Regions from separate parts of the Streptomyces liliifuscus genome, predicted to be linked through region 1. Evidence: riboswitches for the same ligand, from Rfam matches in the RefSeq annotation. Region 1 holds a riboswitch; each other region holds the start of a gene.
The links. A riboswitch is a leader RNA that binds a small molecule or an ion and turns the genes downstream of it on or off. The one in region 1 is predicted to bind cobalamin.
Positions count from the first base shown of each region.

Region 2: linked by a shared signal. The riboswitch ahead of JEQ17_RS39400 (ABC transporter substrate-binding protein) and the one ahead of JEQ17_RS16390 (ribonucleoside-diphosphate reductase subunit alpha) in region 1 are both predicted to bind cobalamin.
Region 3: linked by a shared signal. The riboswitch ahead of JEQ17_RS32385 (prenyltransferase/squalene oxidase repeat-containing protein) and the one ahead of JEQ17_RS16390 (ribonucleoside-diphosphate reductase subunit alpha) in region 1 are both predicted to bind cobalamin.
Region 4: linked by a shared signal. The riboswitch ahead of JEQ17_RS35730 (cobalamin biosynthesis protein) and the one ahead of JEQ17_RS16390 (ribonucleoside-diphosphate reductase subunit alpha) in region 1 are both predicted to bind cobalamin.

Region 1 is NZ_CP066831.1:3,888,448-3,895,701, reverse strand. Features, by position in the region: gene JEQ17_RS16400 (hypothetical protein) at 1-150, shown strand, start outside; gene JEQ17_RS16395 (ribonucleotide-diphosphate reductase subunit beta) at 63-1,088, opposite strand; gene JEQ17_RS16390 (ribonucleoside-diphosphate reductase subunit alpha) at 1,088-3,502, opposite strand; cobalamin riboswitch at 3,642-3,782, opposite strand; gene JEQ17_RS16385 (GNAT family N-acetyltransferase) at 3,845-4,363, opposite strand; gene JEQ17_RS16380 (nucleoside hydrolase) at 4,471-5,460, opposite strand; gene mctP (monocarboxylate uptake permease MctP) at 5,592-7,217, opposite strand; gene JEQ17_RS16370 (DUF3311 domain-containing protein) at 7,214-7,254, opposite strand, start outside.
Region 2 is NZ_CP066831.1:9,113,480-9,120,733, reverse strand. Features, by position in the region: gene JEQ17_RS39410 (ABC transporter ATP-binding protein) at 1-814, opposite strand, end outside; gene JEQ17_RS39405 (FecCD family ABC transporter permease) at 814-1,827, opposite strand; gene JEQ17_RS39400 (ABC transporter substrate-binding protein) at 1,824-2,849, opposite strand; cobalamin riboswitch at 2,917-3,103, opposite strand; gene JEQ17_RS39395 (TIGR03767 family metallophosphoesterase) at 3,335-5,245, shown strand; gene JEQ17_RS39390 (CoA-binding protein) at 5,337-5,744, shown strand; gene JEQ17_RS39385 (PQQ-dependent sugar dehydrogenase) at 5,965-7,101, shown strand; gene JEQ17_RS39380 (MHYT domain-containing protein) at 7,199-7,254, opposite strand, start outside.
Region 3 is NZ_CP066831.1:7,512,727-7,519,980, forward strand. Features, by position in the region: gene JEQ17_RS32365 (ECF transporter S component) at 1-813, opposite strand, end outside; gene JEQ17_RS32370 (ABC transporter ATP-binding protein) at 810-2,615, opposite strand; gene JEQ17_RS32375 (energy-coupling factor transporter transmembrane component T) at 2,612-3,964, opposite strand; gene JEQ17_RS32380 (SCO2322 family protein) at 3,977-4,672, opposite strand; gene JEQ17_RS32385 (prenyltransferase/squalene oxidase repeat-containing protein) at 4,669-5,946, opposite strand; cobalamin riboswitch at 6,096-6,225, opposite strand; partial or broken gene JEQ17_RS32390 (phosphotransferase) at 6,282-6,575, shown strand; gene JEQ17_RS32395 (MBL fold metallo-hydrolase) at 6,638-7,254, opposite strand, start outside.
Region 4 is NZ_CP066831.1:8,286,502-8,293,755, forward strand. Features, by position in the region: gene cobN (cobaltochelatase subunit CobN) at 1-1,207, opposite strand, end outside; gene JEQ17_RS35725 (cobyric acid synthase) at 1,204-2,736, opposite strand; gene JEQ17_RS35730 (cobalamin biosynthesis protein) at 2,733-3,689, opposite strand; cobalamin riboswitch at 3,788-3,931, opposite strand; gene JEQ17_RS35735 (hypothetical protein) at 4,053-4,274, opposite strand; gene JEQ17_RS35740 (inorganic phosphate transporter) at 4,288-5,529, opposite strand; gene JEQ17_RS35745 (lysozyme) at 5,704-6,447, opposite strand; gene JEQ17_RS35750 (class II aldolase/adducin family protein) at 6,644-7,254, shown strand, end outside.

The sequences.
Region 1 (7,254 bases):
ATCGTGCGCGACCGGCGCATCGACCGTCAGCTCAGGGAGGCCGAGCAGGGACACCTCAAGGATCAGAAGTCCTCGTCGAAGCCGACCGAACCCTCCACGGCCACCTGGTACGCCGAGGGCCGGCGCTCGAAGAAGTTGGTCAGCTCCTGAACGCCCTGCAGCTCCATGAAGGAGAAGGGGTTCTCGGAGCCGTACACCGGAGCGAAGCCGAGGCGCGCCAGGCGCTGGTCGGCGACACACTCCAGGTACTGCCTCATCGAGTCGGTGTTCATGCCCGGAAGGCCGTCACCGCACAGGTCGCGCGCGAACTGCAGCTCGGCCTCGACGGCCTCCCGGAGCATGTCGGTGACCTGCTCCTGGAGCCGGTCGTCGAAGAGCTCCGGCTCCTCCTTGCGGACGGTGTCCACGACCTCGAAGGCGAAGCTCATGTGCATCGTCTCGTCGCGGAACACCCAGTTGGTGCCCGTCGCCAGACCGTGCAGCAGACCCCGGCTGCGGAACCAGTAGACGTACGCGAAGGCACCGTAGAAGAACAGCCCCTCGATGCACGCGGCGAAGCAGATGAGGTTCAGCAGGAAGCGGCGGCGGTCGGCCTTCGTCTCCAGCCGGTCCAGCTTCTCCACCGAGTCCATCCACCTGAAGCAGAACTCGGCCTTCTCGCGGATGGACGGGATGGACTCCACCGCGTCGAAGGCCGCGGCCCTGTCCTCGGGATCGGGCAGATACGTGTCGAGCAGCGTCAGATAGAACTGGACGTGCACGGCCTCCTCGAAGAGCTGACGGCTCAGATACAGCCGCGCCTCGGGGGAGTTGATGTGCTTGTAGAGCGTCAGCACCAGGTTGTTCGACACGATCGAGTCGCCCGTCGCGAAGAACGCGACCAGCCGGCCGATCATGTGCTGCTCACCCGGTGACAGCTTCGCCAGATCGGTGACGTCCGAGTGGAGGTCGACCTCCTCGACGGTCCAGGTGTTCTTGATCGCGTCCCGGTAGCGCTCGTAGAAGTCCGGATAGCGCATCGGACGCAGGGTCAGTTCGAAGCCCGGGTCGAGCAGGTTCTTGACGGTCTTGTCGGGAGCGGTGGTCATTACTGGCAGGCCTCGCAGGACTCGGGGTTCTCAAGGGAGCAGGCGACGGCGTCCTCGTCGGGAGTCGCCTGTACGGGAATGGGGGCGGCCGCGGCCGAGGAGGAACCCGCGGCACGGGCGATGCGCGTCGCCGGGCGCGAGCGCAGGTAGTACGTAGTCTTCAGCCCCGACTTCCAGGCGTACGCGTACATCGAGGAGAGCTTGCCGATCGTCGGCGTCTCCAGGAACAGGTTCAGCGACTGGGACTGGTCCAGGAACGGGGTCCGGGCCGCCGCCATGTCGATCAGGTCGCGCTGCGGGATCTCCCACGCCGTGCGGTACAGATCGCGCACGTGCTGCGGCACCCACGTGAAGCCCTGCACCGAGCCGTTCGACTCGCGCAGCGCCTCCCGGGTCTGCGCGTCCCACACACCGAGCTTCTTCAGCTCCGCCACCAGGTAGGAGTTGACCTGGAGGAACTCGCCGGAGAGGGTCTCGCGCTTGAACAGGTTGGAGACCTGCGGCTCGATGCACTCGTAGACGCCCGCGATGGACGCGATCGTCGCGGTGGGCGCGATCGCGAGCAGCAGCGAGTTGCGCATGCCGACCGAGGTGATCCGCTCCCGCAGCGCGGCCCAGCGCTCCGGCCAGTTCAGCTCCACGTCGTAGTGGTCGGGGTGCAGCACGCCCTGTGCCGTACGGGTCTTCTCCCAGGCGGGCAGCGGGCCGTTGCGCTCGGCGAGGTCGGCGGACGCCTCGTACGCGGCGAGCATGACGCGCTCGGCGATCCGGGTGGAGAGCGCCTTGGCCTCGGCGGAGTCGAAGGGCAGCCGCAGCTTGAAGAGGACGTCCTGCAGACCCATCGCGCCCAGGCCCACCGGCCGCCACTTGGCGTTGGAGCGGCCCGCCTGCTCGGTCGGGTAGAAGTTGATGTCGACGACCCGGTCCAGGAACGTGACGGCCGTACGGACGGTCGCGTCCAGCCGCTCCCAGTCGATGACGTCGGTGGCCCCGGGGTCCGTGTCGACGAAGGCGCCCAGGTTCACCGAACCGAGGTTGCAGACCGCCGTCTCGCCGTCGTCCGTGACCTCCAGGATCTCCGTGCAGAGGTTGGAGGAGTGGACCGTGTGGCCGGGCAGCGCGGTCTGGTTGGCCGTGCGGTTGGCGGCGTCCTTGAAGGTCATCCAGCCGTTGCCGGTCTGCGCGAGGGTGCGCATCATGCGGCCGTACAGATCGCGGGCCGGGATGGTCTTCTTGGCGAGCCCCTGGTCCTCCGCCTTGCGGTAGGCGGCGTCGAACTCCTCGCCCCACAGGTCGACCAGCTCGGGCACGTCGGACGGCGAGAACAGCGACCACACGCGGTCCTCGTTCACCCGGCGCATGAACTCGTCCGGGATCCAGTGCGCGAGGTTCAGGTTGTGCGTACGCCGGGCGTCCTCACCGGTGTTGTCGCGCAGCTCCAGGAACTCCTCGATGTCGGAGTGCCAGGTCTCCAGGTAGACCGCGGCCGCGCCCTTGCGCCGGCCGCCCTGGTTCACGGCGGCCACCGAGGCGTCGAGCGTCTTCAGGAACGGGACGATGCCGTTGGAGTGTCCGTTCGTCCCGCGGATCAGGGAACCGCGCGAGCGGACACGGGAGTACGCGATGCCGATGCCGCCCGCGTGCTTCGAGAGACGGGCCACCTGGTGGTAGCGGTCGTAGATGGAGTCCAGCTCGTCCAGCGGGGAGTCGAGGAGGTAGCAGGACGACATCTGGGGGTGCCGCGTACCGGAGTTGAAGAGCGTGGGGGAGGACGGCAGATAGTCCAGGCGGCTCATCAGCCGGTACAGCGCGGCCACTTCGTCGACGGACCTGGCCGAGTCGTCCTCGGCGAGACCGGCGGCGACACGCAGCATGAAGTGCTGGGGAGTCTCGATGACGGACCGCGTGATCGGGTGCCGCAGCAGATACCGGCTGTGCAGCGTGCGCAGGCCGAAGTAGCCGAAGCGGTCGTCGCCCTCGAGGTCGATCAGCGCGTCCAGACGGGCCGCGTGGGTCCGTACGAACTCGGCGGTGCGGTCGGCGATCAGGCCCTCGCGGTGGCCGACCGCGACGGACTCGGAGAAGGACCTGACCCCCTGCGAGGCGGCCTCCTCGGCGATGCCGATCGTCAGCAGACGGGCGGCCAGCTTCGAGTACACGGGGTCCTCGGAGATGAGGCCCGCGGCCGACTCCGTGGCCAGCTCGCGCAGCTCCGCGGTGATCCCGTCGGCCCCGACGGAGGACCGGCCGCGCAGCGCGGCGGCGGCGACCTTGCCGGGATCGGCGTCGGGAAGGTCGGCGGTGAGGTCGGTCAGGGTCCGCAGCAACACGGTTCCCGGTCCGTCGGCCTCGGCCCTGTCCTGCTGGTACTGGGGCGCTTTCGCTGAGACCGGATCGGCTGGCGCGATGGTCACGTGGGGCTCTCCCTCGCTCGGCACGGGGCCTGCGGGGAGAGGGGTTCGGGGCACACGGGGGTACACGCTCTGCGCAGCGGTACGCCGCGTCCACCGGCCCACTCCGCGAGGCCCGGACGTCATGGCACCCGGGCCGGGTGGCCTGGGCACGCTGTCGACAGGTCCTCGGACTGACCAGGCGCACGGCTCTCCTCAGGGGACAGACATGCACAAGTACACCGTTGCGGGACAGTTCCGGATTCGCACCGGATTCCCCTGCGGCGACAGCGAGCATGAGCATACATCTTGTGCCGGGCTCGGGAAGCACCCCCACATCTTGTGTCGTGTCGGCTTCGGAGGGTGTCAGAGTGTCAACTCGTAGGTGAGCAGCATGATGTCGTCGAGGTCCGGGATCGGGTTCCAGTCGCGGTCCGGGGCGCGGGTGAAGCCGAGGCGTCCGTAGATGCGATGGGCGCTGTGCATGGTGCGCTGGGTGGACAGCACGACGCGTACACAGCCGTCCGTGGCCCGGGCACGCTCGACGCAGGCGCGCACGAGGGCCTCGCCCGCCCCGTGCCCGCGGGCCTCCTTCGCGACCGCCAGCATCCGTATCTCGGCCTCGCCCTCGCGCGCGATGTCGGCCATCGGTCCGCCGGACGGGACGAAGGTCACGCCGCCGACGACCCGCTCGGCCGCGCCCGTCCCCACCACGGCCACCAGTACGTCGGCCGCGGCGGCACGCTTCGCCACGTCCCGCAGCTCGCCCAGATACTCGTCGCTCTCCCCGAAGTCGAGGAGCCCGTCGCCGAGATAGGCCTGCGCGGTGATCTCGCCCACAGCCTCGTACTCCTCGGGCCTCGCCCGTCTGATCACGATGGTCATGCCTGGCAGTGTGCCCGAGGGGTACGACAAAGGGCTGCCGAGTTTCTCGCGCACCGGTGCCGGGGACGACGTCGCGTCGGTGCCAGGGACGTCCGAGGGGGGCGGGCTCAGCCCACGGCGGGCCACTGCGGGAGGGTCGTGACGAAGTCCTTCGTGAAGTCGCGTGGGCCCGGGCCGAGGGCCACGCGGCCCATGTGGCGGGTGCGGGCGGTCAGGGCGGGCGACTCGGTGTAGTAGTTCCGTTGGGCGGCCGAGGGGACGAACACGGTCTGGCCGCGGGTGAGTTCGCTGGCGCACTCGACGACGACGGCTCCCTCCGCGAGCGTCACGAACGACTCGTCCGCGCACACGCCCACGGCGAGCGGGTCGTGCAGCGGGCAGGAGTCGCCTCCGCCGTGGCGGCGGTAGGAGTCGATGTAGACCCGCAGCAGCCGGGCCGCGAGCGCCGCGCCCGCCCCCGCCGCCTCCAGCGCGGCGAGGTCGGCGGGGCCGAAGAGCCAGCGGTGCGAGGCGTCCAGGTCGACCATGGTGAACGGGATGCCCGAGGAGAGCACCACCTCGGCGGCGTCCGGGTCCGCCCACATGTTGAACTCGGCGACCGGGGTGATGTTGCCCGGCACCTGCGCGTTGCCGCCCATGAACACGAACTTCCGCACGCGGTGGGCGAAGGCCGGGTCCTCCAGGAGTGCGATGGCCACGTTGGTGAGCGGGCCGGTGGCGCACACGGTCAGCTCGCCCTCGTGCTCCCGGGAGAGCCGCAGCAGTGCCTGTGCGGAGGACTCCGTCAGGTGCCCGGCGGTCGAGTCGGGCAGCGTCTCCTGGCCGAGGCCCTCGGGGCCGTGGAAGTGGGCGGCGGCCGTGTACGGGAGACGGGTGAGGGGGCGGGCCGCTCCGCGGTGGACCGGGACGTCGGTGTCGATGCGGAGGGCTCTCGCCAGGGCGCGGGCGTTGCGGTAGGTCTGCCCGGCGGGGAGGTTGCCGCCGACGGAGGTGTAGGCCCGGAGGTCCCACCTGCCCGTGCCGAGCAGGTACTGGAGAGCCACGGCGTCGTCTATGCCGGGGTCACTGTCGAGGACGATCGGCGCGCGAGCGGTCACGCCGACCAGCGTAACCGCGGATTGCCGTGTGGCCAGGGGGAGTTGTCGGGTGCGGGCCCGGTGGGGGCTTGTCGCGCAGTTCCCCCGCACCCCTGGATACCCAGGGGCGCGGGGGAACTGCGCAGCGGGGGTTAGTGGTTGGCCCCCGCCGTGGCCGGCGGCAGCTCGACCTGGACTCCCTTGTCGCCCGCGTCCGCCGTGTAGTCCTCGGGGGACGTCTCGTCGATGCCCTCGGGCGCCTTGAGGGCCTTGAGGGCGAAGGTCAGGACGACCGTCACGACCACGTTCAGGACGAACGCCGTCAGACCGATGTAACCGATCTCCCCGATCCCGGGAATCTCCTTCGAGGAACCACCGAAGTGCTTCTGCGTCGGCGAGGCAACTCCGTACGCAGCCACCGTCCCGTACAGCATCCCGACCGCCCACCCGGCGAGCAGCGCCCACCGGTGGAACCACCGGGTGAACAGCCCACCGACCAGCGCCGGGAACGTCTGCAGGATCCAGATCCCGCCCAGCAGCTGGAAGTTGATGGCCACCGTCTTGTCCATGGTCAGGACGAAGACCAGCGCACCCACCTTCACGAGCAGCGAGACCAGCTTGGAGACCTTGGTCTCCTGCGCCGGCGTCGCGTCGGGCCGGATGAAGTCCTTGTAGATGTTGCGGGTGAAGAGGTTCGCCGCCGCGATGGACATGATCGCGGCCGGCACGAGCGCACCGATACCGATCGCCGCGAAGGCAACTCCCGCGAACCACGCGGGGAACATGTCCTCGAAGAGCTGCGGGATCGCCAACTGCCCGTTGGAGACCTTGACTCCGGCCGCGATCGCCATGAACCCGAGCAGCGCGAGCAGGCCCAGCATCAGCGAGTACAGCGGCAGGATCGTGGTGTTGCGCCGGATCACCTCACGGCTGCGCGACGACAGCGTGGCCGTGATCGAGTGCGGGTACATGAACAGGGCCAGCGCGGAGCCCAACGCCAGCGTGGCGTAGGTCCATTGGCCCGCCTCACCCGGTGCCAGCGCACCGCGCGGCGCGCCCGTCGCCGGGTTGGTCTGGCTGTACGCCTCGCCCGCCTTGGCGAAGATCTCGTCGAAGCCGCCCAGCTTGATCGGGATGTAGATGATCGCCACCGCGATGACGATGTAGATCAGCGTGTCCTTCACGAACGCGATCAGGGCGGGTGCGCGCAGACCGGACGAGTACGTGTACGCGGCCAGCACACCGAAGGCGATGAGCAGCGGCAGGTCCTTGACGAACCAGTTGGTGTCCTCGCCGCCGCCGACGCCCATCACGTCCAGGACGGCCTGGATGCCGACCAGTTGGAGCGCGATGTACGGCATCGTCGCGAGGATGCCCGTCACCGCGACGGCCAGCGACAGGCCCTTCGAGCCGAAGCGGCCGCGCACGAAGTCCGACGTCGTCACGTACCCGTGCTTGTGCGAGACCGACCACAGGCGGGGCAGGAATGTGAAGATCAGCGGGTAGACGAGGATCGTATACGGGACGGCGAAGAAGCCGGCCGCGCCCGCCGCGTAGATCGCCGCCGGGACCGCCACGAACGTGTAAGCCGTGTAGAGGTCGCCGCCTAGCAGGAACCAGGTGACCCAGGTGCCGAACGACCGTCCGCCCAGGCCCCATTCGTCGAGACTCTCGGTCTCGGCCCTGCGCCAGCGCGCGGCCAGGAAGCCCATGACCGTGACGGCCAGGAAGAAGAAGATGAAGACGGCGAGTGCCACGCCGTTCACGCCGTCGTTCATGCGGACGCGCCCTCCTTCTGGGACTTGCGGGCGCGCT
Region 2 (7,254 bases), 5.2 Mb from region 1:
GACCGCCGCAGGCCACGACGTGTCCCTCGCGCAGGACGACGAGCTGGTCGCAGTACATCGCCGCGAGGTTGAGGTCGTGCAGGGCGACGACGCTGGTGACCGGGAGCGAGGTGACGAGGTTCAGCAGGTCGAGCTGGTGCTGGATGTCCAGGTGGTTGGTCGGTTCGTCGAGGAGCAGTTCGCGGGGTTCCTGGGCGAGGGCTCGGGCGATCTGCACGCGCTGTCGCTCGCCGCCGGAGAGGGTGTGCCAGGACTGGCGGGCGAGTCCGGTCAGGCCGGTGCGGTCCAGCGCGTCACGTACGGCCCGCTCGTCCGCCTCGGACGCGGGGGTCCAGGCGCGGCGATGGGGTGTACGGCCGAGCCGTACGACGTCCAGGACGCTCAACTCGACCTGGGTGTCCGCCTGTTGCTCGACCACGGCGACACGGCGGGCGATGTCGCGGCGGCCCAGTTCGGCGAGGGGGCTGCCGTCGAGGGTGACGACACCGGAGGCGGGGGCGAGGACGCCGGCCAGCAGGCGCAGCAGGGTGGACTTGCCGGAGCCGTTGGGGCCCAGCAGTCCGACGGTGGTGCCGGGGGCCGGGGTGATGCTGACGCCGTCGAGGATGACACGACCGTCGGCGGTGCGCGTGACGCGGTGGGCACGGAGCCCTTCTCCGGGTGCCGCCTGCGCGTGCCCGGCCCTTTGTGCGGCCTGCGCGGGGCCGACCCCGTGTGCGGCCTGCGTGTGCGCGGTTCCTTGTGCCGCCCGCGCGGACTCGGTTCCCGGTGCCGCCCGCGTGCGCTCGGTGTTCTTGATGTCCTCCGTCGTCATCACGCCCTCCGCGTCCGGTACAGCACCAGCACGAACACCGGTACGCCGATCAGTGAGGTCACCACGCCGACCGGTACCTCCTGGGGATCGAGGACGGTACGGGCCAGGGTGTCCACCCACACCAGGAACACCGCTCCGGCGAGGGCCGTGACCGGCAGCAGCCGGGCGTGCCCGGACCCCACCAACGCCCTTGCCGCATGCGGCAGTACGAGACCGACGAAGCCGATCGCACCCGCCGAACTGACGAGCGCGGCGGTCAGCAACGCCGTGGCGCACAGCAGCACCAGTCGCGTACGGGCCACCGATACCCCGAGGGTCGCGGCGGCGTCCTGGCCGAAGGCGAACGCGTCGAGCGTCCGCGCGCACCCGAGGCACACCAGCAGCGTCACCGCGAGCACCGCGAAGCACACCCAGACGTCGGTCCAGCCGACCCCGCTCAGCGAACCGAGGAGCCAGAACAGCACCCCGCGGGTGGTCTCGGCGTCGGCTGCGGTCATCACGACGAAGGAGGTGAGCGCCGAGAAGAGCTGCATCGCGGCGACCCCGCTCAGCACCACACGGTCCGTCGCGCCGCCCAGTGTGTGGCTGAGCAGCAGCACGAGCCCGAACGACAGTACCGCGCCGAGGAACGCGCCCGCGGAGACCGAGACCAGGCCCCCGCCGACGCCGAGGACGACCACGATCACGGCGCCCGTCGAGGCGCCCGAGGACACGCCGAGGACGAACGGGTCGGCGAGCGGGTTGCGCAGCAGGGACTGCATCACCGCGCCGCACACGGCGAGTCCGGCCCCGCACACGGCCGCCAGGAGCGTGCGCGGCAGGCGCAGCTCCCAGACGATCCCCTCCCGGATCGGGGTCAACTCCGAGCTGCCCCAGCCGAGATGGGACGCGACCACGGACCAGACGTCACCGACCCGGATGTCCGCGGGACCGATGGTGATCGCGACGGCGACGGACACGAGGAGCAGGCCGACGCCCGCGGCGATGAGCAGTCCCAGGCGCGGCCGTGTCACCCGGCGAGCCCGAACTCCCGCAGGGCGGAGGCGACTTGCTCGACGCCCTCGACCGTGCGGATGGTCGGGTTCATCGCCTGCCCACTGAGCAGGACGTACCGCTTCTTCTTGACTGCGGTCATGTTCTTGGTGACCGGGTCGGACTCCAGGAACTCGATCTTCTTCTTCGCGGACTCGGCGGTCTGCGACTTGCGGGTCAGGTCGCCGATGACGAGCACGTCGGGGTCACGGTCGGCGACGGTCTCCCAGTTGATCTGGGGCCACTCCTCGTGCGTGTCGTCGAAGACGTTCTTCGCGCCGAGGGCCCGGGTGATGACGCCGGGCGCGCCGCAACAGCCCGCCATGTAGGGCGAGTCGGAGTTGGCGAACCAGTACAGGAGAGTGACGTCGGAGGCGTCCATCCCCGAAGTGGCCTTCCTCGTCCGCTCCTTGAGGTCGGCGACGAGCTGCTCGCCCCGCTTCTCGACGCCGAACACCTCGGCCAGGTCGCGCACTTCGCCGTGGATGGCGTCGATACCGAGGGCCTTCGTCCGCGCGCCGTCGCCACCCGAGTCGTTGTCCTTGCCGACGCAGTCGGAGGGCGAGACATAGGCGGGCACGCCGAGCTTCTCGAACTGGTCCCGGGTGGCCACGCCTCCCTTGCCGAGCGTCGAGACGAACGAGGCTGCGACGAAGTCGGGGTCGGCGTCCAGGACCCGTTCGAAGGAGGGGTTGTTGTCGGCTATCCGCTCCACCTTCGCGTTCGCCTTCTCCAGGCCCTTCATCACCGGGTCGGTCCAGGTGGCGGTGCCGGCCATGCGGTCGGCGAGGCCGAGCGACAGCATGATCTCGGTGGTGCCCTGGTTGAGGGACACGGCCCGCTCGGGCGGAGACTCGACGCGTACGGTCTCGCCGCAGTTGTCGAGGGTGACGGCGGCCCCGGTGTCCGTGTCGGACGACGAGTCCCCCGAACCGCAGCCGGTCAGCAGGAGAGCCCCGGACAGGACGAGGGCAGCGGGACGGGCAAGACGTGCGACGGGCACGGAAGTTCCTCAGGCGTCGAGGGCTCGAACGCGGAGCCCGGTCGTACGGTGCTCCCCCGTCGGCGCGTGACCGCGGAGGCCGCCAGCAGGTCTTCGGACTCGGGGTCACCCGGACGAGGCGCCTTCCCGGACCGTCATTCCGGTCCAGTGGCCGATGCCACGCCCGTCACCCTCACCGCTGCGCGTCAGCTCCGGATTCCCACCGGATTCCCTGACCCACGTACATGGGTTCGACTGGCCTCGGCAAGCTATCACGGCGGGTCTCGCGGATCGACGGACGGACCGGCGGACAGACCAATGGACGGATCGGCGGACGGATCACCGGCAGACCGGCGGACAGACCGGCAGGGCGGGCCCCAGTAGCCGCTCCACCTGTTCCGGCGGTGTTCACGGCCACGCCACACCCCTGCCCACAGCCCTGCCCCCGCGGCCTGAATGAGTGGTTCCGCTAGCTGAGTCTCTCGGAGGCACCGGAGGGCCGCCCCATGACCGGGACCGAAATGGCGGGGACCGCATCCACTCCCCCGCCCTCGTCCACACCCGCTTCCCAGCCCCCGTCCCCGTCCCCGCCCGCATCCTCGATCAACCGTCGTCGCTTTCTGCTCGCGTCCGGTGCCGTCGCGGCGGGAGCGACCGGAGGAGCGGCGGCCGTCTTCCCACGGCAGCGCCCGGCCCCCTCCGTGCGGCCCGCGTCGGAGAGCGCGGCCCCGCGGCCTGCCCCCGCCGCCCGACGGCCGACGCCGCGACGCGCGGCCCCGTACGCAACGACCACCCTGGAGACGACGGCCCGCCTCGGCGGCCACGCGCACGCCGACACCTACCGACGGCTCGTCCCGGGCCCAGGCTGGCCCGTGGTCGTACGCGGAGATCTCGCGACTGCCGCCGTCGGCCGCCAGGACCGGCGCACACCGCTCGCGTGCTTCGTGCAGTTCACCGACCTGCACCTCACCGACGTGCAGAACCCGCTGCGCACCGAGTTCCTGCGGTCGCGCAGGCCTGCCGCGTGGCGGGCCCAGGAGGCGCTGACGGTGGCGGGGGCGGTGGCGCTCGTGGAGCAGGTGAACGCGCTCGGCGGGGGCCCGTACACCGGCCTCGCGCCCGCGTTCGTGATGACGACGGGCGACAACATCGACAACAACTCCGCGATCGAACTGGAGTGGTTCCTCACGCTGATGAGCGGCGGCAGGATCACTCCCAACACCGGGGATCCGACGGCGTACGAGGGCGTCCAGAACTCCGGTCTGCCCCTCTACTGGCACCCGGACGACGCGGCCCTGCGCGACCTGGACAAGCGGCGTGGGCTGCCCCGTATCCCCGGCTTCCTCGACGCCGCGATACGGCCCGTGACCAGCCCGGGGCTCGACATTCCCTGGTACTCCACGGTCGGCAACCACGACGACATACCCGGCGGCTGTCTGTCGCCCGCGCTGGGCGACTACGCCGTCGGCTCCCGCAAGCTGCTGTCGGTCCCGGCCACGGACGCGGCCGCCTACGCGAAGGCGCTGAACTCCGGCGACGACCCCAAGAGCGAGGTGCTCTCGGCGATCCTGAAGAGGCACACGGCCTCGGCGCGGACGGTGACGGCCGACGAACGGCGCCGGCTGTTCACCCCGCACGACTACCTGGCCGCGCATCTCGACCCCGCCCACGCCGGAGCGGGCCCGGTCGGCCACGGCTACACGGAGAACAACCTGGACGGCGACCGGATGTACTACTCGTTCCGGGTGGCCGAGAACGTCATCGGCATCAGCATCGACACGACGTACCGCAGCGGCCACTACGAGGGCTCGCTGGGCACCGATCAACTCCGCTGGCTGGAGCGGACGCTGGCCGCGCACAGCTCCCGGTCCTACGACGCCGACGGCCGCCCCGTACGCAACGCCGGGGCCGACGACGCCCACGTCCTGGTCTTCAGCCACCATCACAGCCCGAGCATGACCCGCCGCCCCGACGCCGCACGCACCGAGGAGCCGCGGCACGACGGCGCGGAGGTCCTCGCCCTGCTCCACCGGTTCCCGAACGTGGTGGCCTGGATCAACGGCCACAGCCACGTCAACCGGGTCACGCCCCACGCGCACGCCACGCCCGCCCGGTCCTTCTGGGAGGTCAACACCGCCTCCCACCTGGACTATCCGCACCACGCCCGCGTGATCGAACTCGCCGACAACGGGGACGGCACGGTGTCCCTGTTCGCCACCCTCGTCGAGTCCGCCGCCCCGCACCGCACCGACCCGGACTTCGCCGACCTGTCGGCGGTGGGCCTCGCCTCCCTGTACCGGGAGCTGTCGTACAACGCCCCCGACCTGGCCACGGGCATGAAGGGCGGCGTCCACGAGGGCTGGGCCGGCGGTCCCGGCGATCGCAACGTGGAACTGCTGGTGACCGCCTCGGTGTGAACCCGAGGAACGCGATGGCGGGGGAATCACCGGGCCGCCCTCGCTGTTGTCCCGCGCAGCAGCCCTCGTACGCATCCCAAGGAGGCCGACCGTGTACGGCGACCCGGCAACGATCCGCAAGATCCTCAGCGAGCTCGGCGACACCTGGGCGATCGTCGGCCTGTCGTCGAACGAGCGGCGCGCCGCGTACGGCGTGGCGGACGTCCTCCAGCGGTACGGCAAGCGCATAGTCCCCGTCCATCCGAAGGCCGAGACGGTCCACGGCGAGAAGGGGTACGCCTCGCTGGAGGACATCCCCTTCGAGGTCGATGTCGTCGACGTGTTCGTCAACAGCGAGCTCGCCGGCCCGGTGGCCGACGCGGCGGTCGCCATCGGCGCCAAGGCCGTCTGGTACCAGCTGGGCGTCATCGACGAAGCCGCCTACGACCGCACCCGTGCGGCCGGCCTCGACATGGTCATGGACCGCTGCCCTGCGATCGAGATCCCGCGCCTGGGCTGACGCGACGCGTCCGGGGACACAGGAAGTCAACTCACAGCAGAACAGGGGCAGATGGGCCGGTTATTGGTCTAGGCCAAACCATCCTGCCCCAGTATCCTCATCCGTGGCCAGCGGCACACAATCCCCCCACCCAGGTTGCGTGCTGGCTCGGGCGACACCCCCACAACCCTGCCCCAGGCAGCCGGGTGACTTCCCATTCCCCGCCTCCTGGAGGGTCACGGTGAAAGTTCGCACCCGAAGCACGGCGCTCATCGGCACCATCTGCCTCGTCGCATCCCTCGCCCTGACCACGGCGTCCGCCGACGAGCCCGCCGCCCCGCGCAAGGCGGCGAAGGTAGCACTCAAGGAAGTGGCCAAGGCCCAGAACCCGATCGCCGGTGCCGCAGGGCCCGGCGGCACGGTCTGGATCGCCGAACGCGCGGGCACGGTACGGATCCTGGACGACAAGGGGCTCGGCGAGCCCGTCCTCGACATAACCGGCGAGACCACCACCGACGGCGAACGCGGCCTGCTGGGCATCGCGTTCGACAAGAGGTTCGCGCACTTCTACATCTCGTACACGAACCTCGAAGGCACCAGCACCGTGGACGAGTTCGCCGTGCGGCACGGCAAGATCCGGCCAAGCACCCGGCGCACCGTCATCACTCAGACGCAGCCCTACCCGAACCACAACGGCGGTGACATCAGGTTCGGGCCCGACGGCTACCTCTACATCGCGCTCGGCGACGGCGGCTCGGGCGGCGACCCGCACGGCAACGGACAGAACCTCGACACGCTGCTCGGCAAGATGCTGCGGATCGACCCGCGGGGCGGCAAGCCGTACGCGATCCCGCGGGACAACCCCTTCGTGAACGATCCGAACGCGAAGGACGAGATCTGGGCGTACGGGCTGCGCAACCCGTGGCGGTTCTCCTTCGACGCGCGCACCGGTGACCTGCTGATCGGGGACGTCGGCCAGAGCGACTGGGAGGAGATCGACTGGGCCTCGGCGAAGAGCAGGGGCGGCGAGAACTACGGCTGGTCCCAGATGGAGGGCACCCATCCCTTCCGGGGCGGAACGGAACCCGCGAACCACGTGCCGCCGGTCCACGAGTACGACCGCACCGGGCTGGGCTGCTCGGTGACCGGCGGGTACGTCTACCGAGGCAAGGCCATCCCGGCCCTCAAGGGGCAGTACGTGTTCAGCGACTACTGCGACGGCACCCTGCGCACGCTGCGGATGGCGAACGGGAAGGTGACCGGCGAGAGCGACCTCGGAGTCAACGGCGGGGAGGTCATCTCGTTCGTACAGGACGGCGACGGCGAACTGTACGTACTCGCCATCGGTGGCAGCGTCTCCCGCATCGACCCGGCGTGACCACTTCTCGCTGAAGCGGATCGGCGAGGAAAGACGAGGAAGAACAGGTCGCTGCCCGGCGATCGATCCCGCGCCGGGCAGCGGAGCCGGCGCACGGTCACCAGTTGCGAGGCGCCGGCGCCCCCTGTCCGTACGCGCGCCGACTCGCGTCGG
Region 3 (7,254 bases), 3.6 Mb from region 1:
GCCGAGCGTGAGGGTCAGAACGACGGTCACCACGGCCCGGCCCAGGTCCCAGCCGAGCGAGGTGGCCAGACAGTACGCGACGAAACGGGCCAGGTTGGCGTCCACGTCGTCGTGCGGGTCGAAGGCGACGTTCGACGACAGCGCGTCCATGAAGGGCCAGCCGGCCAGGTTCATGAACGTGCCGTACGCGAAGGCCGCGGCGAACCCGTACAGGGCGAGCATCGACAGCTCGCCCCGGCCGCGCAGCCGGTCCGCGCCCGGGAGCAGGCCCGCCCCCATCGTGAACCAGCCCATGGACAGCATCTGGAACGGCATCCACGGCCCCACCCCGCCCGTGAGCAGCGCCGACGCGAACATCGTGACCGCCCCGAGCACGAATCCGAAGCCCGGCCCGAGAACCCTCCCGCTCAGCACCATCAGGAAGAACATCGGCTCGATGCCGGCGGTTCCGGCCCCGATGGGCCGCAGCGCGGCCCCCGTCGCGGCGAGTACGCCGAGCATGGCCACGGCCTTGGGCCCGAGCCCCGACTCGGAGATCGCCGCCCCGACGACCCCGACCAGCAGCACCAGCAGCCCCGCGAACAGCCAGGGCGCGTCCTTCGAGTGGGCACTCACCTGTGAGGTGGGCCCACTGAAGAACGGCCAGGTGAGCGCCGCCAGACCGACGAGGCTCACGAGGAGGAGGGCAGCGAGGGAACGGGGGCCCAGGCGGACGGGGCGGGCTTGACGCTGGGGGAGGGGGCGAGGTTCGGGACGGGGGCGAGGTTCGGAGTGGGGGAGAGGTTCGGGGTGGGGGTGCGGCTTCTCGTTCATGAGCCCGGCTCCTTCTGCCCTTCGGCCGCGCGGAGCGCCTCGCGTACCTGCGGTACCGTCAGCCATTTCTGCGGGGCGAGGATCTTGGTGACCTGCGGAGCGAAGGACGGCGAGGCGACGACGACCTCGGCCGTCGGGCCGTCGGCGACGGGTTCGCCGTCGGCGAGGATGACGACCCGGTGGGAGAGTTCGGCGGCCAGCTCGACGTCGTGGGTGGCCAGCACGATGGCGTGGCCCTCGGCCGCCAGCCCCCGCAGGACGGTGACCAGACGGGACTTCGCCGCGTAGTCGAGGCCGCGGGTCGGCTCGTCGAGGAGGAGCAGGGGCGGCCGGGCCGTCAGGACGACCGCCAGGGCGAGCGCGAGCCGCTGGCCCTCCGAGAGGTCTCGTGGATGCGTGTCGTCCTCGATGCCCGGGAGCAGCTCGGACACCAGGGTCCGGCAGGTGCCCGGTTCCGCCTCCGCGTCGGAGTCCGCGGCCGTGCACTCCCCGGCCACCGTGTCGGCGTACAGCAGATCGCGGGGTTCCTGCGGTACGAGGCCGACGTGGCGGATGAGTTCACGGGGTGCCGTGCGGTGGGGCTCGACGCCGCCCACGCGCACGGATCCCGACGCCGGTGCGACCAGGCCGACGAGGGCGGAGAGCAACGTGGACTTGCCGGCACCGTTGCGGCCCATCAGGGCGACGGTCTCGCCGGGGCCGACGGTGAGCGTGACGGCGTGGAGCACCTCGGTGCGTCCGCGGCGGACGGAGAGGTTCTCAATCACCGCTGAGTGGTTGGTGGTTGGGGTTGTTGGCCGGGGCGCGGTCCTGGGCGTGGTCTCGGGGGTGCGCCTGCGGAAGAGACGGGGGCGGGGGAGGGGGTCACGGGTGGGCGTCGGGACGGCTTCCGTCGGGTGCGGGTGCGGGTGCGGGGGCGCTGTGGGGTTCGCGGAGGGGCTCGCCGTGCCCGCCGTACTCGCCGTGTTCGCTGCTTCGTACGTGGTGTTCTTCAGCCGGTCCCGCAGAGCGCCCGCCCTGCGTCGGGCGTCCCGCACGGTCAGCGGCAGGGGTGACCAGTCGGCGAGCCGGCCCAGCGCCACCACCGGCGGGTACACCGGGGAGACGGCCATGACCTCGGACGGGGTGCCCAGCACGAGAGGGGCGCCGGGGGTGGGGAGCAGGGCGACCTGGTCGGCGTACTGGATGACGCGTTCCAGGCGGTGCTCGGCCATGAGGACCGTCGTGCCGAGGTCGTGGACGAGGCGCTGGAGGACGGCGAGGACCTCCTCCGCGGCGGCCGGGTCCAGGGCCGAGGTCGGTTCGTCGAGGACCAGGACCTTGGGATGCGGGGTGAGGACCGAGCCGATCGCCACGCGTTGCTGCTGGCCGCCGGAGAGCGTGGAGATGGGGCGGTCGCGCAGGTCGGCGAGGCCGAGCAGGTCGAGCGTCTCCTCGACGCGGCGGCGCATCACGTCGGGTGCGAGGCCCAACGACTCCATTCCATACGCGAGTTCGTCCTCCACCGTGTCCGTCACGAAGTGCGACAGCGGATCCTGGCCCACCGTGCCGACCACGTCCGCGAGTTCGCGCGGCTTGTGGGTCCGGGTGTCACGGCCCGCCACCGTCACGCGGCCGCGCAGGGTGCCGCCCGTGAAGTGCGGGACCAGCCCGTTCACCGCGCCGAGCACCGTCGACTTGCCGACCCCGGACGGTCCGACCAGCAGCATCAACTCGCCCTCGGGGACGGTGAGTTCGATGCCCTGGACGGTCGGCCCTGCCGCTCCGTCGTATGTCACGGAGACATTCTCGAAGCGGATCATGAGGGTTCCTTGCGGGTGTTCTCGGGGCCGGTTTTCTCGGAGTGGGCGGCTTTGCGGCGGGTGTTCTCGGGGGCCGGGGCGACGAAGGCGGGGAGGAGGCCGAGGAGGATCGCCGCCGCGGGCCACAGGGGGAGTGCCGGCGCGGTCAGCGGGACGACACCGGGGTGCAGGGCCGCGGAGTTGGCCGGGGCGTAGGAGGAGTACAGGATCAGCAGCGTCGCGACCGCCGCGCCGGACGCGGCGACCAGCCACGCGCGGACACCCCACGCGTCCGGCCGGTAGCGCGTACGCAGCGAGCGGCGCCCGCCGAGCCATAGGCCGGCGAGGGCCGCGGCGAGTCCGGCGAGCAGTACGGGCAGGCCGTAGCTGCCGCCTTCCGCGGTGAGCAGGCCGTACGTGCCTGCGCAGACCCCGACCAGGCCGCCGAGTGTGAGCACGGCGGTGGTGCGGCGGACGCTGGGCGGTACGTCCGCCGTTCGGCCGTAGCCGCGTGCGTCCATCGCCGCCGCGAGGGAGACGGACCTCTCCAACGCGCCCTCCAGGACCGGGAGTCCGACCTGGAGCAGGCCGCGCAGGCCCTTGTCCGGGCGGCCGCGGAGGCGCCGGGCGGCGCGCAGGCGCTGCACGTCCGCGATCAGGTTCGGGGCGAAGGTGAGGGCCACCACTACGGCAACTCCCGCTTCGTACAAGGCTCCTGGCAGGGATTTGAGGAGGCGGGCCGGGTTCGCGAGGGCGTTCGCCGCGCCTACGCAGATGAGGAGGGTGGCGAGTTTCAGGCCGTCGTAGAGGGCGAAGACGAGGCCTTCAGCGGTGACTCGGCCGCCGATGCGGATGCCATCTGCCCAGTCCGGGAGGGGGAGTTCGGGGAGGGTGAGGAGGGTGTGGGTGCCGGGGATGGGGGAGCCGAGGGCTACTGCGAAGGCGAGGCGGATCACCAGGACGGCCAGGGCGAGTTTCACGAAGGCCGCGTAGGAGTGGGCCCAGGGGGCCTCTGTTCGGCGGGCCGCCACCACGTAGCCGGCTACGCCGATGAGGAGGGCCAGGAGGAGGGGGTTCGTTGTGCGGGAGGCGGCTGTGCCCAGGCCCAGGGCCCAGAGCCACCAGGCGCCTGGGTGGATTGCGTTGGTTCTGGTTGCCTGCGGCGCGGTCAGTCTGCGTTGAACTTTTCTGGATCGGGCACCCGGAGTCTGTGGCTGTGCCCACCCTCCCCCACTCTCGGCTTCGCTCGAGCGGGGGGACCCCCATCGCCCTGCGGAACACCTGCCCACAGTGGTAGCGGCAGTAGCGGCAGCAGCAGTGGTAGCTGTGGAAGCGGGGGGCTGGGGCTTGTCGTTGTTGTTCGTGGTCATTGTGCGGGCCCGTCAGTCGCGGCGGCGGCGGGCTTGCCAGGTTGCTGCCGTGGCCAGTGCCGCCACCGCGGCGATCCCGGCCATCAGGCCCAACGACGGGCCGCCGTCCCCGTCCCCCTTCTCGGCGCCGGACTTGCTCTCCGTCTCCGCGCCGGGTGAGGTCGAAGCCGTCGGGCGGTCGCCCGAGACCGGTTCGCCGCAGCCCGTGCTCGGGTAGCCCGCGATGGCGCAGAGCAGGGCGTTGGTGTCGTAGCGGAGGGGCTTGGCGACGGCGGCGAGGGCGTCCGCGGTCGTGGCGTCCTCGTCGATGCGGGCGCAGGCCGTGCGGGGGCCGGGCGGGGTCGAGCCGGCCGGGGCGTCCGCGGCCGTGCCGAAGTCGAGGACCAGGCCGACCCGCTTGGACCCCTCCCGCGCGGGCGTCTTCGCGCAGATCGTCGCGAAGTCGGCCGCCCCGCGCGGCTTCGCCGAGTCCTTGGAGTCCTCGCTCACCGAGAAACGGAACCCCTGGACATCACCGTCCGAGGGCCGCGCGGTCGACGGCCCCTGGGTCGCGTACACCCACGTATCGGCTGTATCGGCCGTACCGGCGGTGGAGTTCCGGTCCCAGAAGGACCAGTAGCGGTAGCCGACCGCCTGGGCCTGCCCCGCCGTGCCGAGGACGGCGAGCAGGAGACACAGGACCGGCAGAACCAGGCGGCGGCAGGTCACGGCTGCTGCTTCTTGTTACGGCCGCTGAGGAGGAAACCGATGCCGATACCGCCGACCAGGCCGACCCCGATGATCCACCAGAGGCTGACCCCGCCGTCGTCCTCGTCCGAGGCGGTGTCCTTCTCGTCCTTGTCGTCCTTGCCGTCGACCGGGGCGGTGGAGGCGTCGGTGGACGCCGCCGCGGGGCCGGTCGCGCCGAGCTGCTTCACGAGGTCGGCGCCGCCGAAGGCACGCGGGTCCGTGCCGGTGGCGTTCGCCGCGAAGATCAGCTGCGCGTACGCCGCCGGGCCGCTCTTCGCCGCCCAGGTACCGGAGTTCTTCTCCAGCCAGGCCAGCGGCTTCTCGGTGTCGGCCGTGCGGCCGGCGGCGGCGAGCGCGACGACCGTGTCGGCGGTGTTGCCGTAGTCGGGCTGGTCCTCGGCGCCGGGGAGCGAGGACTTCAGGTAGCCGTTCTTGGCGACCGCGCCCGCGAGGTACAGGGCGCCGTTGGCCGCCGCGTCCTCGATCGTGAGGGAGTCGCCGCCCTCGCACCGGGACGCCTTCGGAGAGGCCTTGTCGGCGCCGTCCTGGTCGGGATCGGTGTCGAGGCCCTCGCCGAGCGCACCCAGCACCCCGGCCGCCGTGGCGTCCGCGTTCGCCGCGAGCTTGCCCTTCTTGTCCGGCTGGAAGGCGAAGGCGCCGCCGCCGTTCTCGTCGCAGGGGACGGAGAGCCCGAGCAGGGCGTCGTACGGCGTCCGGTCGTCCTTCGAGGGCAGGTCCTTCGGGTCGGTGTCCCCGGCGTCGAGCGCCCCGATCACGACGGACGTCGAGTTGGTGTCGCTGGGCGTGCCGGGGAAGTAGCCCCAGCCGCCGTCCTTGTTCTGTACGGACTTCAGCCACTTCACGGCCGCGCCGGTCACGGCGTCGCTCGCGTCGAGAGCCTCCAGGGCCTGCAGTGCGGCGGCTGTGCTGTTCGTGTCGACCTTGGTCTTGGCGTCGCACTTCGTGCTCGGGTCGGGGCGGTAGGCCGCGAAGGCCCCGCTCTCGCACTGCTGGCCGGTGAGCCAGTCGACGGCCTGCTTCGTGGGCTTCACCCCCACGGTGTCCTGGGCGAGCAGCGCGAGCGACTGCCGCCAGACACCGTCGTAGGTGGGGTCGGTGCTGCCGTACAGGGCGGAGGGGAACGCCTGGGAGGGGGTCGCGCCGGGCGACTCGTCGGCGAGGGCGGCGGGCGCGAACGCCGTACCGATCACGGCGGTGGCGGCCAGTACCGCTGCGCTGCGGCGGACAAACATGATCGGTGGTGCCTTTCCCTGTCAAGGAGCCAGGCAGCCCAGAACCCGGGCGGCTCGGCTCCGTATGCCTCGACGGTGCCGGTCACCGGCGGACCCGGTGACGCGAGCCGGTCACTTCCGTACGAGGCAATCCGGCTCGCCACCCCGATCGGCTGATCGACTGATCGGCCGGTCGACCGGGTGGCACACGGTTGCGGGTCAGCGCCGGATTTGCACCGGCTTCCCCCCGTACGACTGTGATGACGACCCGCTCACTGTACCGGCCCGTAGCAAGACCCTGAGGGCCGCCTGTGGAGCTGCCTGTGAGGCCGGACGGCTCCGGGTGGCTTCTGCCCATGGGGATACCCGCGGGGGCCGGGCGATTGCTCGGATCGGGACGTACGGCGGATGTCTACGCGCTCGACGGCCACGACGGCCACGACGATCACGATGGCCAGGGTGGCCTCGACGATTGCGACGGCCTCGGCGATGGTCCCGGCGGCGGGGCGTGGGTGCTGCGCCGGTACCGGGACGGCTACGGGGACGCGCAGGCCGAGGCGGCCGTCATGGAGTACGTACGAGGTCACGGCTATCCCGTGCCGCGCGTGCGGGCGGCGGACGCGCGCACCGACCTCGTGATGGAGCGGCTGTAGTCACCAGGACCGACCACTCCGAGTCCCCGGACATGCCATGGCGTCCGGGGAGGGCGGGTTCAAACGGCCACGTACGTCACCGGATCGCTGCCCGGTACCGCTTCCGCGTGGCCCAGTTTCACCAGGCGGCGCAGGTGGGCCTCCGCCTCCGAGACGGCGATGTTCCTCGATCCGTAGGGGATGTCGTCCCACGGGCGGTTCCACTCCATGCGGACGGCGAGCTGCCAGGAGGTGAGCGGGGTGACGAGGAGGGAGCGGAGGTCGGTGAGGCGGGACTCGTGGTGGTCCAGCAACTCCCTTACGCGGGAGGGGGCGTCGGTGAAGGCGTGCAGGTGGGCCGGGAGGACCTCGGCCGGTTCGAGGCGGCCGATCCGTTCCAGTGAGTCGAGGTAGTCGCCGAGCGGGTCGGCGACGGTCTCGTCGTCCGGGTCCTCGTACAGGCCGATGTGCGGGGTGATCCTCGGCAGGAGGTGGTCGCCGGAGAACAGGCGTCCGTGGCCCGGGAGTTGGGCCGGATGGGCCTCCTCCAGGTGGAGGCAGACATGGCCGGGGGTGTGGCCCGGCGTCCAGATCGCGCGCAGGCGGCGGCCGGCGAGGTCGAGGAGCTCGCCGGGGACGATCTCGCGGTCGGGGAGCGCGGGGGAGGCGCCGGGGAACATACGGGAACGGGCCGTGC
Region 4 (7,254 bases), 4.4 Mb from region 1:
CCAGCTGCTCCTCGGTGAGCCACTCGACGTCGTGGCCGCCCGCCGCGATGAGCCGGTGGATCAACTCGTCGCCGTTGTCCGGGTATTCGGTCAGGGCGTACCCGGCGTCCCGCAGCGCGTCGAGGACCCGAACCGCCGAGGCGGGGGTGTCGAGGCCGACCGCGTTGCCGACCCGGGAGTGCTTGGTCGGATAGGCGGTGAAGACGAGCGCGAGCTTCTTCTCCGCGTTGGGCTTGTGCTTCAACCGGGCGTGGCGCACGGCGATCCCGGCGACCCGCGCGGCCCGCTCGGGGTCGGCGACGTACACCGGAACGTCGTCGGGACCCTGCTCCTTGAAGGAGAACGGGACCGTGATGAGGCGTCCGTCGAACTCGGGGATCGCGACCTGCATCGCCGCGTCCATGGGGGAGAGGGCCGCGTCGGACCCGGCCCAGGCGGACCGTGACGAGGTCAGGCAGAGCCCTTGCAGGACCGGGACGTTGAGGTCGGCGAGCGCGCCGATGTCCCAGGCCTCCTCGTCACCGCCCGCGGACGCCTGCGAGGCGTGCGTGCCACCGGCGGCGAGGACCGTCGCGACCAGCGCGTCGGCCTTGCCGAGGATCTCGTACAGGCCGGTGTCGGCGTCGCGCAGCGAACCGCAGTACACGGCAAGGGCGTTGGCGCCCCGGGCCTCGATCGCGTCGCACAGGGTGTCCACGAAGGCGGTGTTGCCGCTCAGTTGATGGGCCCGGTAGAAGAGCACGCCCACGGTCGGACGGCCCTCGACGTACGCGCGCTCGCCGTGGACCCCGAACTCGGGCATCTTCCGCGGCTCTTCGAAGCCCTCGCCCGTCAGCAGCACGGTGTCGGACAGGAAGCGGGCCAGCTCGGTCAGGTTCTCCGGGCCGCCCTCGACGAGATAGCGCAGCGCCTCCGCGACCACACCGGCGGGCACGGACGACTCGGCCATCAACTCCGCGTCGGGGACGGACTCTCCGCCCAGCAGCACGGTCGGAATGCCGGACGCCCTGAGCGCGGCGAGCCCGTCCTCCCAGGCACGCTTGCCGCCCAGCAGCCGTACGACGGCGACGTCCGCGCCCCGGACCAGCGCGGGAAGCTCCTCCGCGACATCCACGCGGGTCGGATTGCCGATCCGGTACGCGGCGCCGGCGGCACGGGCCGCCAGCAGATCCGTGTCGGCGGTCGACAACAACAACACTGTGCTCATGCGGGCGCTCCCGGTGGAATGAAAGGCAGTCCTGTCGGCGCGCCGGACTCGATGAGCCGCCACAGCGCGTCCGTGTCCGCGTGTTCCTCGATCAGATCGCCGAGCCGGTCCAGCTGCTCCTCGCGCAGCGAACCGAACGACGTGTCGGCGGCCGGTACGAAGCGGCGCCCCGCGGCGGCCGCCACCTCGCGAAGGAAGGCCCGGCGGAAGCCGTCCGACTCCAGCGAGCCGTGCCAGTGCGTGCCCCAGACCTCGCCGACCCGGCAGCCGTCCAGGAAGGGTTCCCCGCCCGTGACCCGGGCGACCCCGTGGTGGATCTCGTACCCCTCGACGGGTTCGCCGAGCGCCTCGCCGACCGGCCGGGTCAGGGTCTTCTCCCGCGAGAACCGCACGCGCACGGGAAGGAGTCCGAGCCCGTCCACCTGGCCGGCGCGCGACTCGACCTCGTCCTCGATGTGCTCGCCGAGGATCTGGAAGCCGCCGCAGATGCCGAGTACGGGACGGCCTTCCGCGGCCCTTCTGGCGAGGGCGTCCGCGAGGCCGCGCTCCCGCAGCCACTCCAGGGCCCTGACCGTGCCCCGGGTGCCTGGCACGACGACGAGGTCGGCGTCGACGAGCTCCTCCGCCCGGTCCACGAACCGCACGACGACGCCCGGTTCGGCGGCCAGCGCGTCCACGTCCGTGAAGTTGGACATCAGCGGGATCGCGCAGACGGCCACCCGCAGGATGTCCTCGCCGACGGGGGCGGAGACCTCGGACTCCCGGACCGAGCCCCTCAGAGAGACCCTCAGCCCGTCCTCCTCGTCGATGCCCAGGCCGTGTTGGAAGGGCAGGACCCCGTACGTACGACGCCCCGTGAGGTTCTTGAGCATGTCGAGGCCGGGCTCCAGCAGGGACACGTCCCCGCGGAACTTGTTGACGAGGAACCCGGCGACGAACTCCTGGTCCTCGGGCGAGAGCAGCGCGACGGTCCCGAAGAAGGAGGCGAAGACACCCCCGCGGTCGATGTCGCCGACGACGAGCACGGGCAGCCGCGCGTTGCGCGCGATCCCCATGTTCACGATGTCCGTCCGCCGCAGATTGATCTCGGCGGGACTGCCCGCCCCCTCACAGATCACCGCGTCATACGTGCCCCGCAACTCGGCGAGGCACTCCAGCACGGTCCCGAGAAGCCGTTCCTGACGCCCGCCGTGATAGCCGCGGGCACTCATTTCCCCGACAGGTTTACCCATCAGGACGACCTGGCTGCTCCGGTCACTGCCGGGCTTGAGCAGCACGGGATTCATGAGCGCGGTCGGCTCCACGCGCGCGGCCTGCGCCTGCATGGCCTGCGCCCGCCCGATCTCGGCGCCCTCCCGCGTGACGAACGAGTTGAGCGACATGTTCTGCGCCTTGAAGGGCGCCACCTTGACGCCCTGCCGCACCAGCCACCGGCAGATCCCGGCCGTCACGACACTCTTGCCCGCGTCGGAGGTGGTACCGGCGACGAGCAGCCCGCCACCCGTTCCCCCGCTCGTTCCCCGGCTCATGACGTACGCCCCTTCGCGCGAAGGCCGTTGACGAGCAGCCGTCCGGCGACACTCACGCCGAGCGCGAGCCAGCCCACGCGCCGCGAGAGCCGTACGGCCCGCTCGATGTCCTCGACCTCCACGGCCCGTCCTTCACCGTTGAGGACGGGCCGCTGCTCGACCCGTCCCGCGTACGAGAGCGTCCCGCCCAGCCGCACGCCGAGCGCCCCCGCGAACGAGGCCTCGACGGGCCCGGCGTTGGGGCTCGGGTGCTTGGCGGCATCCGCACGCCAGGCGCGTACGGCCCCGCGCGGATCGCTTCCCGCGGCGGTCGCGAGGACGGCGGTGAGCCGTGCCCCCGGCCATCCCGCGACATCGTCGAGCCGCGCGGAAGCCCAGCCGTACCGCCGGTACTTGGGTGACCTGTGCCCGACCATCGCGTCGAGCGTGTTCACGGCACGGAATCCGACCAGCCCCGGCACACCGGCCGCGGCACCCCACATGAGGGCGCCCACGACGGCGTCGGAGGTGTTCTCGGCGACGGACTCGACGACGGCCCGGGCGATCCCGTCGGCGTCCAGCGCCTGTGGATCCCGCCCGCACAGATGAGGCAGCCGCTCCCGGGCCACCTCGATGTCCCCGGCGGCCAGCGCCCCGCCGATGGCGCGGGCCTCCCGCCCGAGGGAAGTCCCGCCGACGACGGACCAGGTGGCGGCGGCGGTCAACGCGACGGACCCGGTACGCGAGGCACGCACGCAACGGCCGGCGAGCGCGGCGAGTCCGGTGGCACCGCCCACACAGACGGCGGTGTGCAGCGCGCCCCACCCCCGGTGGTCCCGCCACAGCACCCGCTCCACGGCACCCGCGGCCCGTCCGAACGCGGCGACCGGATGCCCCCGGCGGGGATCGCCGAGCAGCAGGTCACCGAGAAGGCCGGCGGCGGCGCCGTACGCGAAGACGCGATCGGCACGCATCGGTTCAGCCGACCGTCAGGTCGGGCACAACCGTCGCTGGAAAGGCACTTGGGCAGCCGCGCATGGCGATTTGTCCTCACTCAGGGTGTCCGCGCCCTGGTTCGACGAGACCGGCGGCGAGAGTTCCTGGCTCCCGGGGTGTCGATTCCCCGGTAACAGTGGCGGGACCGCGCCGGATTCGCACCGGCTTCCTCTCCTGCCGCCGTACATGGCTCCGGCAGTCCACCACGCCCACGAACACCCGTCAACTTGCTGTTGACCTGCGACGGGAGAGTGTGCTGAGGCCCACACACGGACACGACTCCGCCCCGCCGACCGGGGGTCGGCGGGGCGGAGTCGTGCGTGACGGAGGTGCCGTACGCGTCAGGCGACGATCAGATAGATGCCGTACGCCACCGCCGCCGCGCACGCGGCGAAGCAGGCGTACGCGCCCGTGACCGCGAGGCTCGCGGTGCCGCCCTGGGCGGAGGCCGACTCGCGCTTGGAGAGGCCGACGATGCCGAGGGTGAAGAGGCCCACGAGGGCGACGGTGACGATGAGGCTGACTCCGAAGACGGAGCCGAGGGCTGCCCAGTCGATCTTCATGCTTGTGGGTTCCTTACACCGTGGCCGTACGGGCGGGCTCGGTGGCGTCCGGGCCCGGGATGGTGGTCTTGAGGTCGTCGGCCGCGGCGACCGTGCCCGCCGGCGGCGGGGTGACGGCGGCGATGGCGGTGGTCACGACGCCCGCGGGCTCGCCGTCGACATCGTTCACGTTGTCGACGGTGACGGGCTGGCGGCGGGAGAGCGTCCAGATGACCGCCGAGCCCGCGATCAGCAGCGCGCCGGTGAGGACGATGCCCCAGGTGCCCTGCTTGGTGAGGAACTCGGCGCCCGCGCCGACCAGTCCGGCGGCGGGGAGCGTGAGGCCCCAGGCGACGAACATCCGGGTCGCGGTCGACCAGCGGACGACGCCGCCCTTGCGGCCGAGGCCCGAACCCATCACGGCGCCGGAGCAGGACTGGGTGGTGGAGAGCGAGAAGCCGAGGTGCGAGGAGGCCAGGATGACCGTCGCGGCGCTGGTCTGGGCGGCGAAGCCCTGCGGCGGCGCGAGGTCGGTGAGGCCCTTGCCCATGGTGCGGATGATGCGCCAGCCGCCCAGGTAGGTGCCCAGCGCGATGGCGATACCGGCCGAGACGATGACCCACATGGGGGGATTCGACCCGGGCGCGAGCACACCGCCGGTGACCAGGGCGAGCGTGATGATGCCCATGGTCTTCTGCGCGTCGTTCGTGCCGTGGGCCAGCGAGACCAGGCCCGCGGAGGTGATCTGGCCCGCGCGGTAGCCCTTGGAGGTCGCCTGCTCACCGGCCTTGTTGCTGATGCGGTACGTCAGCCGGGTGGCGAGCATCGCGGCGAGGCCGGCCACCAGCGGCGCGGCGATCGCGGGGAGCAGGACCTTGGTGACGACGGTCGAACCGTTCACCGACGACCAGCCGGCCGACATGACCGCGGCACCGATCAGGCCGCCGAACAGTGCGTGGGAGGAGCTGGAGGGCAGACCCAGAAGCCAGGTCAGCAGATTCCACAGAATGGCGCCGACGAGCGCCGCGAAGATCACTTCGGTGCGGATGCCCTCTTCGTTGATGATGCCGCCGGAGATCGTCTTGGCGACCTCCACGGAGAGGAACGCACCGACGAGGTTCAGCACGGCGGACATGGCCACCGCCGTCTTGGGCTTCAGGGCACCTGTCGAGATGGTCGTCGCCATCGCGTTGGCTGTGTCGTGGAAACCGTTCGTGAAATCGAACACGAGAGCGGTGACGATCACGATTCCGAGGAGGAGCGTGATGTGTTCCATTTACCCAGGCTTCTCTTGGACGTCAGTGGCACAGGGACCGTAGGCAACCTGGATGAACGGAAGATGAACTGAGGGGGGCGGCAGGGTGGCCCAATGGAGGTGCCGCCACTCCGCTTGTGTCGGAGTGGCGGCAAGTGGTCTCGAACAGAGGCGGAATCCAGGGGTCCGCTACCCCTACTGTCCCCTCGCGAACGTCCTGAGCTGATTCAGGGATCCGTTGAAGAGATTCTGGTCACCCGGCAGACTGCCGCCGTTGTCGTACTGCCAGAAGGTCCAGAAGTTCCAGCCGGACGGCAGCGACCCCGCCGTCGAGCTGTAGCGGGCCAGCCACAGCGGATGGTTCGCGGCGAACGCGGCGCTGTTGCCCGTGCACATCTTCCACCAGTTGTAGTTGGTGTAGATCACCGGCCGGCGGCCGGTCTGCCGCTTCACCTCGTTGCTGAAGGCCTTGATCCAGCTGACCATCCTGGTCTTGCTCAGGCCGTAGCACTTCTTCTTGCCGTACGGGTTGTACTCGATGTCCAGCGCGGGCGGCAGCGTCCAGCCGTCCGCGCGCCAGCCGCCGCCGTTGCGCACGAAGTACGCGGCCTGTGTCGTCCCCGAGGACTTGTGCGGCAGCGCGAAGTGGTACGCCCCACGGACGATGCCCGCGCCGCGCGCCCCGTTGTACTGCTGGTTGTAGTAGGGATTGCGGTACGTGTGCGATTCGGTGGCCTTCACGTAGACGAACTTGGCGCCTTTGCTCTTCGCACTCGACCAGTTGACGTTCTTCTGGTGCGAGGACACGTCGTGGCCCTTGGGCTTGGCGGCCGCCGAGGCCGGCACCTCGGCGAGGGCGGTGCCGCCGAGCGCCAGCGTCGCCACGGAGGCGGCGACGAACCGGGCGCGCTGAAGGGACGGTTTGCGATCACGAGCCATGTTTCCCCCCGGAATGGCGACGTGCACGAAAAATCTCCCAGAGGTTACTGGAAGATCCTTGGAAGCCCGTCGCATGCCGGTCATTCGCTCCCGGCAGGCGATTCATGCCCTTGTGCGACCTTTCGGATGCGTCGGTCGCGCCCTAAAGTGCCCCGCCCGCCCCTGGGTTGAGCTGCGCGGCTGGCAGGATCGCGGCATGGCTGAGCAGCGGCGGGACGCAGGAGACGGACGGGACTCGGGGGAGCGGGACGCGCCCCCGGCGCGGGAGGCGCTGGAGCGGGCGTGGGACGACCTCGTGGCGACGGCCCGCCGGACGGCGGACGAGGGTCTGGTCGTCGGCACATCGGGCAACGTCTCGGTACGCGTGGGCGACACCGTCCTGGTCACGCCGAGCGGAGTGCCGTACGACCGGCTGGCCCCCGAGGACCTCTGCGGGGTCTCCCTCGACGGCCGGCAGGTGCTCGGTTCACTCGTTCCGACAAGCGAACTGCCCATGCATCTGGCGGTCTACCGTGCCACCGACGCGCGGGCGATCGTCCACACCCACGCGGTGCACGCCACGGCCGTCTCGACCCTCGTCGAGGAGCTGCCGCTCATCCACTACATGGCCGCCGCGCTCGGCGGTCCCGTCCGTGTGGCCCCCTACGCCACCTACGGCACGGAAAAGTTGGCCGAGAACATGCTCCGGGCCCTCCGGGACCGCACAGCCTGTCTCCTCCAGAACCACGGCACCCTCACATACGGAGCCTCCCTCCCCCAGGCCTACGACCGCACAGCCCAACTGGAATGGATGTGCCACCTCTGGCT